One region of the Agarivorans litoreus genome, then DNA from elsewhere that is predicted to be linked to it. Evidence: predicted binding sites of a transcription regulator. Region 1 holds the regulator's gene; each other region holds the start of a gene.

Region 1 (3,282 bases):
AAAGCTGTCTTGCTGCTTAAAAGAGCTGTCGTGCTCCTCATCGATAATAATTACCCCAGGGTTTTTCATGGGGGTGAATACTGCCGAACGCGTGCCAATAATAATGCCTGCTTCACCTTGTTTGGCTTTAAGCCATGCGGTAAAACGCTCGGTGTCGTTTAAACCAGAGTTAATCGCATAAACCGGCACTTTAAAGCGCTCGGCAAAGCGCGCTAAGGTTTGTGGTGTTAAGCCAATTTCGGGCACCAATACTAAGGCTTGTTTACCTTGGGCGAGCACTTCGGCAATAATATTTAAATACACCTCGGTTTTGCCCGAGCCGGTAATACCCTCGATAAGAAAGGCCTGAAAACTGCCAATGCTTTGATTAACTGCCGCCACTGCAATGGCTTGTTCTGCATTAAGCTTTAGCGAGGCTTGGTTGTTGGTATCGCTTTTCGACCACAGCGCCGGCGCGGGTGTAATCTCATGTTTTTCGATAAAACCTTTATCTACTAGCGCTTTAATGGCAGTACGAGATAATTCTTGTTGCTTGCATTGTTCGTCACTCAGCTGGCCATCTTCTTGCTGTTGCAAGCTGCCTAATACAACCCCTTGCTTGGGGGCGCGGGTAAAGTTTGCTAGATCGGCCGCTTTGCCTTGCTCGCTTAAACGCCACACTACAATGCTTTTAGCTTTGGCTGGCTCACCTTTGCGTAAAAGTGCCGGCAAGGCTTGGCTTATAACATCTCCCAAGCTGTGGTGATAATAAGAGCTAGCCCAATTAAGTAGCTTAAATAGGCTTTCTGGTAATAATGCTTGTTGATCGAGTGATTCACTAAATGGTTTGAGTTTATCTTCGGCAATGTCGCTGTCGCTGGGGTGTTCTATTACCAAACCCACTTTTTCGCCTTTACCAAAAGGCACCTTTACGCGAGTACCAATGGCTGGCATTGGGGTGTTTGCTGGCACGCTGTAATCAAAAAGGCGACGCAGGGGAATAGCTAAGGCAACACGAACAATCGACACTAATCAATAAACTCAAGCAAAAAACCTGTCTCATTCTACTGGCAGAGCACCTTGCGGAGCAAATTAAGCGTTTGGCGGTTTTTTGCTCGCTTTTTGTTGTTGGGTACTTGCTATGCTAGGTGGCTTCTTATATGATCCGCCACCTAAAATTTATAGGCTCTGATAGAGTTGCTTTCGTATGGTGTTTGGTGTCAATTGTGGCGACCAGATGGCGATACGGCCCAAGTATTGAGGTAATCCATGAAAACTGATATCCACCCAACTTACGAAGTACTTACTGCTACTTGTTCTTGCGGTAACGTAATCGAAACTAAATCTACTCGCACTGGTTCTATGTTCCTAGACGTATGTGACAAATGTCACCCGTTCTACACTGGTAAGCAACGTAACGTTGATACCGGTGGTCGTGTTGATCGTTTCAACAAAAAATTCGCTGTATTGGGCAAAAAATAAGCCAGCCTTATTTACGCTACACAGCAAACAAAAAGCGCCTAAGGGCGCTTTTTTTGTCAGTTTGAACTGTTTAGCTTCTAAATGGAATGTTTCTTTTGCTTCGTTTTCTTTGGTTGTTCAAAGAAAATGACGTCGCCGAGAGGCGAAACCGGAGTGCTCTACTAAAGACTTGGTATATAAGTTAATCGGTACACGCTTTGCTCTTGCTTTATCAAGTTTGTGTAACAAAAAACCGCTCGGTGAGCGGCTTTGTATAATACTAATCTTCTTTATCCAATTCCGCCTGGGCGGCTTTTTCCAAAGCCGGGTCGGGCTTGTCTTTTTGCAAGTCGGCGTCGTCGGGGAGCGGTTGGCCTGTGTAGGCGTGCAAAAATGCTTCGCAAAGTAGCTCACTGTTGGTGGCGTGGCGTAGGTTATTTATTTGTCTACGGGTTCGCTCATCGGTCAATATCTTTAGCACTTTTAGTGGGATAGATACTGTGATTTTTTTTACTTGTTCGCTTTTTTTACCGTGCTCAGCGTAAGGGCTGATCCACTCACCATTCCAATCTGTAGACATTCTGCAATACACACCAAACTAAAGAGACCCTATTGTAACGGGGGAAATGCGACTTAGCAATCCAACAGCAAAGACATTTAGACGTCTAGAAGTGTTGACGTCTTTTTTGCTGGTGGTAAAGTGGCAGGATAAATTGAGGGAGTAAATCAGCAATGTCTTTAAAAGATCTACAAGCGGCTACTATAGCAGTGCGCAGCGGTATTGAAAGTGATACCCAACACGGTGCGGTAGTGCCGCCTATTTATTTGTCGAGTAACTACAGCTTTGCTGATTTTAACCAAAAACGCCAGTTTGATTATAGTCGTTCGGGTAACCCTACTCGCCACATTTTGGCCGAGGCGATTGCCGATTTAGAACATGGCGCTGGTGCGGTAATTACTAACACCGGTATGTCGGCGGTTAACCTTGTTACAGCCTTGCTTGAGCCGGGTGATTTGTTGGTTGCGCCGCATGATTGCTACGGTGGTAGCTACCGTTTATTCGACAGCCTAGCCAAGAAAAATGCCTTTGAAGTAGCTTTTGTTGATCAAAACGATGACGCTGCTCTAGCTCAGCTATTGGCAAAGAAGCCTAAATTGGTGTGGTTAGAGACCCCAAGTAACCCTTTGCTTCGAATTGTAGACATTAAAGCGATTACCGAGCAGGCTCATGCTGCAGGCGCATTGGTGGTAGTAGACAACACCTTTTTGTCGCCTGCTTTGCAAACGCCAATTTTGTTAGGGGCCGACATTGTGGTGCATTCGGCCACTAAATACATTAACGGCCATTCGGACGTGGTTGCCGGTATGGTGGTGGCGGCTAATGAAGAACTGGCCGAGCAATTGGCTTGGTGGGCAAACTGTTTAGGTTTAACCGGTTCGGCTTTTGATTCTTACCTTACTTTGCGTGGTTTGCGTACCCTTAAAGCACGTATGAATGTGCACCAGCAGAATGCTCAAGCCTTGGTGGCGTGTTTGCAACAACAAGAGGCGGTGGGCGCGATTTACTACCCTGGTTTGCCAGAGCACCCAGGACATGCTTTAGCGCAAAGCCAGCAAAAAGGCTTTGGTGCTATGTTCAGTTTTGAATTGAATTTAGAAGAAAGCCAAATGGTTAAGTTTTTAAAGAGCTTACAGTTGTTTTCTTTAGCAGAGTCATTAGGCGGCGTAGAGAGTTTAATTGCTCACCCGGCTACTATGACGCATGCTGCAATGTCGAGCGAGGCCTTAGCTGAGGCGGGAATTTCTAATCAGTTATTACGTGTATCGGTAGGTTTGGAAGAT
Region 2 (3,282 bases), 520 kb from region 1:
ACTCAACCATGTCGTTACGTTCGGCTTCACCATGCACTAACACATCCAAATCTAAGCGCTCTTGACGCTCAATGGCATCCTTAATGTGTTGCGCAAGCGCAGCATCATAATCAGCTTGGCTTAGTTGCCCCGCTTTATATTCGCGACGCTGACGACGAATTTCATTGGTTTGCGGAAACGAACCAATAGTAGTGGTTGGCAAGGGTGGCAATTGCAAACTTTGCTGCTGAATTTCTTGGCGCTGTGCAAAGCTTAAAGTACGCTCACGCTCAGCCGGGGTTAAGGCGCTAATTCGCTGCTGCAAGCTGGAGTTGTTTTTCTTGCTAAGGTTTTGCAAAGCAGCACTGTATTGGCGAGATAGCCGCAGGGCGTCAGCTTCACCGTTTAGCGCTTCATCAAGTATTTGCAGTTCAGATAGTTTTTGCTCCGCAAAAGCCAAACGATATTTAGCATCACCCAAGTCTGTTTCACTCTCTAGATCAAGCGGGCTGTGCAACAAAGAACAAGACGAGGCAAGCCACAAGCGCTCGCCTAAGCGAGCTTTAAGTGAGCTGTAGTTCTCGATAATCTCTGGCAAATTTGCTCGCCATACATTGCGACCATTAATCACCCCAGCCGACAATACCCACGCGTCAGGTAACCAAGTTAGTACTTGCTCAAGCTGTTGTGGAGCGGCAGATAAATCTAAATGCAGCCCGTCTACCGCCAATTGCTTAATCACCTCAGCATTGTCTAACACATCTGCAAAATAGCTGGTCAGAAGCAACTTAGTGGGGCTGAGCTTTGTTTGATAAGCAGCTAACAATGCGCCTTGCCATTGCGAATCGAGCTCTAGACCCAAGATAGGTTCGTCCACTTGAACCCACTCCACACCTAAATCTGCAACAGCTCGGAAGATCTCGCGGTAAACCGTTAACAACTGTGGCAATAACGACAAACGGTCAAAATCACTGGCTGCTTGCTCGTCATTTTTACCGAGGTACAGGTAAGAAACAGGCCCCAAAATAACTGGCTTAACTGCATGGCCTTGCTCAAATGCTTCGCAAATTTCATCAAACAGTTGCTGCCACTGTAGGCTAAATACACTGTCTTCAGAAAACTCCGGCACAATGTAGTGGTAATTAGTGTTAAACCATTTGCTCATGTCTGATGCCGCATGATTACAGCCACAGCCCTGTTGGCCACGAGCAATTGCAAACATGCTATCTAGGTTAATTTGCTCAGACTGATGACGCTTAGGCAGGTTGCCTAACAATAATGAAGTATTTAGTACTTGGTCGTACCAAGCAAAATCGCCGACGGTCACCCAAGCTTGACCGCTGTTTTTTTGGGCTTGCCAGTTTTGTTGGCGAATGTTTTTGCCAACTTGTAATAACTCTTGCTGCGAAGATTCACCACGCCAGTAGCTTTCTAAAGCAAATTTTAGTTCTCGTTGCTTCCCAATTCTTGGGTAACCCAATACGTGAGTAGTGCTCATATCAATATCCTTTTAGCCGTCTAGATGTATAAATTCATATTGACCAGAGCGAGGCCTCAACACAATTGAAAAGCCATCAAGTTAAATTGAATTTTTCTCAACTCTGCTTAATCCAGTAAAAATTGAGCATACAAAATTAAAGCGTTCTCCCTATCTATATTGAAAATTATTCATGTTAAGTCATCTACCTTGGCACTTATATGTACAAACAAACCTGAACTGCCTAAGCTGCAAATTCGCCAACACACCTACAGGAGGCTAGCCAGATAAATGTTAGAAATAAAGCATTTACGTTGCATTCAAGCTATTGCTGCTAGCTCTTCTTTAAAGTCAGCTGCTGCTAAGTTGTTTATTACCGATTCGGCGCTATCTCACCAGCTAAAAGACTTAGAGCAGCGCATCAATAGTCAGCTAGTGTTAAGAAAGCAACAGCCCTTGCAACTCACCCAACACGGCCAGCAACTGCTTAATTTAGCCCAGCAAGTGCTGCCTTTAATTGAACAAACCGAGCAACAATTTAGCGCCGCCCAACAACAGCAAACACGTTTAAACATTAGTGTTGATTGTCATGCTTGTTTTCAATGGTTATTACCGGCTTTGCAGCGGTTTCAGCAAACTTGGCCAGAGGTAAATAGCCATTTTTGCCAAGACAAAAACTATAACGGCCTGCCCTTGTTACAACGTGGTGAAGCTGACATTCTGCTAACGTCTGAAGTAAGCCCAGAGGCGCAAATCCATTTTGAGCCTTTATTTGAATATGAAATGGTGCTTATTTGCCCACCTCAACACCGCTTAAGCAGCCAAGCGACCGTAACAGCCTCCCAGTTAAGCCAAGAAACCATCATTAGTTACCCGGTAACGCCACAACGCTTAGACTTATATCGTTACATTCTTCAACCCAGCCAAGTAGCTGTAAAACAATGGAAACACGCCGATAACCCAGCCATGTTACTGCAAATGGTCGCAGCAGGAATGGGAGTGGCAGCGATGCCTTATTGGGCTGTAGAGCATTATGCGCAGCAACAATTTGTGCACTTATTGTCGTTTGAACAGGCTTTATGGCGCCCCATGTACGCAGCCTTTAGTAAAAACGCTCAATCAAGTACAGTGCTAAAAGATTTTGTTGAACATATTTTGCAACAAGCACTCAGCCAACTAAAAGGCGGCAGAGCACTAAGCTTTAAGCATAAATAAGCGTCAATTTGATTTGACGGATCTGCCAAAAAGAGTTTACTTTTAATAACATAAGGAAAGCTCCCCAGCTCGTATTTTAACTTTTTGGCATAGGTTTTTGCGATGGTTTCTGACTGGTCTCCAGCAGAGTTTACAGAAAGAAAAATGAGCCTTGTCATGCATTTGGCAGGTTTCATTCCTAGTGCTTATTTTTCAATTACTCATTTAGTTAATGGGGTATTTTGGTACGGCTTAGTGGTACTACCCTGCGCCTTGGCCATTTTAGTTTCGCTATTCTTCTTATTCACCAAACCCGAATCCAACCATTACAAAACTGCCGACGTTTGGTTCTTATTGTTAGCCATTCCCCCAGTTTTATTAGCACTGACTCAACCTAATATGCACGGCGAATTTTTTGTTCCCGCATTAATTTTGGCTTGCTTTATCCACTTACCACTGCAAGTCGCAGAGCGTTTGGTTTTTGCAGTGAGCATTTTGGCGATTATCTTTGGTGTTCATCACTTAGGTGTTCATCAAGGTATACGATTTAGCATTGGCGTAGTGGCCTCACACATCTTTGCATGGGGCTTGGCGCGGGTACTGGTAAAGCAAAATAACGAACTCAAAGAACT
Region 3 (3,282 bases), 1.2 Mb from region 1:
TTTAAAAACCCATTGTTATGTTTTGGGTGATGTATTGGTTATTGAGCACCGTCTGCGCGACAAGCGCAGGGAATGGACTGCAAATTCTATTTCTGACTCTCAGCTTCAATTAGCCAACAACGTTTGTAATTCTTATGTGGAGTTTGGCGCTCTACAAGATGGTATGGGCTACATGGTTAACTTTACTGGTGGAAGAAATGGTTTACCTACCAGAGTTATCACTATTGATGATTGTGCAAAGTCTTAATTGTTGCTTACACCTCTTGCACTGATAACTCGCTCCTCTTTGTACATTATTGTGGCGTCGAATACTTAGTTGATGGGTTTGGCAAGCGCAGTAATATTCAACGCTAGGGAGCTGCAAGTATTCTATTGAGTAACTATGAGTAGTAGTAGCAGGGCAGTTAAAAACCTGCTGCATTATCTGTTGCCATTCTACTCCATGCGGTTTTACTCTGCCATAAACAGCATGGCAGACCAGATGAGCCACTTCGTGCGGGACGGTTTGTGCTAAAAAGTGTTCTGGTTGCTGTTGATAAAAATGGGCGTTAAAACGCAAGCGCCATTGGCTTAAATTGGCACTGCCCGCCACTTTACTTTTTCGCGATGACAGCACAAGCTCGGGGCGCTGAAAGCTTTGTTTAAAATAGCTTTCAGCCAGCCTAAAGCACTGCTCTACTTGTTGAGTTAATTGCTGCACGAATTGAGTTCTTAGATTTAGCCAATAAAAAAGCCGAAAGGATAATCGACGATTATACGCTTTCGGCTTAATTTAACGAGTGGGCTAAAGCTTATAAGCCAGCTTCACTCTTGAGTAGTTCTGCTTTATCGGTTGCTTCCCAAGGGAATTCTTCACGACCAAAGTGGCCGTAAGCAGCGGTAGCTTTATAGATTGGACGCTCCAAATCTAGCATGCTTAAAATACCGTAAGGGCGAAGGTCAAAGTGCTTACGCACTAAAGCGACTAATTTGTCATCGGCAATTTTGCCAGTGCCAAAGGTATCAATGCTGATTGAAGTCGGCTCAGCTACACCAATTGCATACGATACTTGAATCTCGCAGCGGTTGGCTAAACCTGCGGCAACAATATTTTTAGCTACATAGCGGCCAGCGTATGCGGCACTGCGGTCAACTTTGGAAGGATCTTTACCAGAGAATGCACCGCCACCATGACGTGCCATGCCGCCGTAGGTATCTACAATAATTTTACGACCGGTTAAGCCACAATCACCCATTGGCCCACCAATTACAAAGCGGCCAGTAGGGTTAATATGGAACTGGGTCTTATCGTTAAGCCACTGCGCAGGTAGTACTGGCTTAATGATTTCTTCCATTACGGCTTCGCGTAAGTCAGCAGTAGAAATGCTGTCACAGTGCTGAGTAGACAAAACTACCGCGTCGATGCCAGTGATAATGCCGTTTTCGTAAGCAAAGGTAACTTGTGATTTAGCATCTGGGCGTAACCAGTCCAGAGTACCATTTTTACGTACTTCAGCTTGACGCTTAACCAGCAAGTGAGAGTAAGTAATTGGTGCAGGCATTAATACGTCGGTTTCGTTGGTGGCATAACCAAACATTAAACCTTGGTCACCAGCGCCTTGATCTTCTGGGCGTGAGCGGTCTACACCTTGGTTAATGTCTGGGCTTTGTTTGCCCACAACGTTAAGCACTGCGCAAGAGTCAGCATCAAAACCCATATCTGAGTGGGTGTAGCCAATGTCACGTACTGTTGAGCGAGCAAGTTCTTCGATATCAACCCAGGCAGAGGTATTGATTTCGCCGCCTACCATTACCATGCCGGTTTTTACGTAGGTTTCACAGGCTACACGTGCCTTTGGGTCTTGCTCTAAGATTGCGTCCAATACTGCATCGGAGATTTGATCTGCAATTTTGTCTGGATGCCCTTCAGACACTGATTCTGAAGTAAATAAATGAGTAGCCATGTTTATATCTCGTAAATGGAATTATATACGTATGGATGTTTTACCATCTGGACGTCTATTCTAAGTGAGGGGTAAAAGATTTGCTAGCGCTTATTAATGAAAATAATTCACATTGGCAGATTAGTTTTATTGAATTTGCCCATTAGTACGCAGGCTTTCAGCTGTAAGATCTTAGCAAAAACTATTTTGTTGCTAATCGCCTAGCTTTCTTTAGGGGCTGGTGGTAAATCAGAACGGCAGATACAGAGCACTGCATAGAAAAGACTATAGATGGTGGTTGTTAGAGCTTAGCTTGAACTATAAATCACTTAGCCGCTTCTAAAGCGGCTAAGTGTACAATTTTGAGTGCAAGTTGCGTTGTTAGGGTTTGCTCAGCTCGTGCTTGATCCAGTTGCTCATGTTTTGCCTGGTTTCGAGTCCGGTTTTGCGAGCGATTTCTTCGTCACCACGCACAATCACTACGACCGGCAAAGTAGAAACTTGATACTTGCTACGAGCGGTTCTGTCTTCACTCAAGTTAATTAGCTCAATTTTTTTGTCATTCTGCTGGTTATAAAGCAGCACCAAATCGGCTTGAATTTTACTTTGGTCATTTCGGTCATGCACAAAAGAGACTAAGCGAATTGGAGGACGAGGGCTACGGGTTAAATCTAGGCACTGGCCGCCATCATCGTATTCTTTACATGACCAAACAAAGTCGTGGTACTTGAGAGTTTGCGAATAGAAGTATTGGCCAGCATCGAACTTTTTGATGCTAGGTATGTGCTTGGTGGTTTCACCATGTTCATCGCTGAAGCTTTTAATTACTCTACTATTAGCTTGGAAGGTGGTGGTGTCGGTATCTACGGCAGCAAAAACTTGACCTGAAAACCAAGCCATTATTAACAGTACAACTGGGCGGCGCATAAAAAAATCCCTATAAAATACAAAGCCACTATTAATATCCGTGTCATTCTAGAACACTTAAGCCTGCAAGCCTATCGTATTTTTCTGTGATACCGTTCTCATTTTCATTTCGCCTAGTTTTTCCGGTGAATAGCTCCTTTTTTGTCTTATTTGACAGGTATTATCGGCTCATTTTTGCTGGTTAGGATTTTGCTATCTGTAGTGCTTGGACTGGGCTATTAGTTTCACACATTTGTTGGGAGAGCGCTGCTCCGTTTATCTAGCAAGCGAGTTGTTTTGTTAATAGATAATACGAGGGTATTTGTATTTAAGCTTGTCTCTTTGTCGTCTCCGCTATTGCTGGCTCTTACATTTAACTTTGCTGCAACTGTTCACTATCTAGCGTTTTGTTTTCTTCCTTAACTAGAACGGGGCTATTGATTAAGCGGATTTG

What was found. Region 1 encodes MetJ, which represses methionine synthesis genes. Its sites were predicted from a motif close to TAGACGTCTAGACGTCTA; they were not measured.
Region 2: a site for MetJ is predicted at 1,491-1,508, ahead of metE (5-methyltetrahydropteroyltriglutamate--homocysteine S-methyltransferase). Genes of this name have one in related genera too.
Region 3: a site for MetJ is predicted at 1,984-2,001, ahead of metK (methionine adenosyltransferase). Genes of this name have one in related genera too.

The regions. Positions count from the first base shown of each region.
Region 1 covers NZ_BLPI01000001.1:1,745,662-1,748,943, reverse strand. Annotated here, with positions in the region: gene priA (primosomal protein N') at 1-1,008, opposite strand, end outside; gene rpmE (50S ribosomal protein L31) at 1,249-1,461, shown strand; gene metJ (met regulon transcriptional regulator MetJ) at 1,721-2,020, opposite strand; gene metB (cystathionine gamma-synthase) at 2,173-3,282, shown strand, end outside.
Region 2 covers NZ_BLPI01000001.1:1,221,619-1,224,900, forward strand. Annotated here, with positions in the region: gene metE (5-methyltetrahydropteroyltriglutamate--homocysteine S-methyltransferase) at 1-1,477, opposite strand, end outside; gene K5L93_RS05700 (LysR substrate-binding domain-containing protein) at 1,748-2,671, shown strand; gene K5L93_RS05705 (GGDEF domain-containing protein) at 2,774-3,282, shown strand, end outside.
Region 3 covers NZ_BLPI01000001.1:2,958,542-2,961,823, forward strand. Annotated here, with positions in the region: gene K5L93_RS13750 (hypothetical protein) at 1-247, shown strand, start outside; gene K5L93_RS13755 (SprT family zinc-dependent metalloprotease) at 203-700, opposite strand; gene metK (methionine adenosyltransferase) at 792-1,943, opposite strand; gene K5L93_RS13765 (YbbN family protein) at 2,304-2,849, opposite strand; gene K5L93_RS13770 (chloride channel protein) at 3,202-3,282, opposite strand, start outside.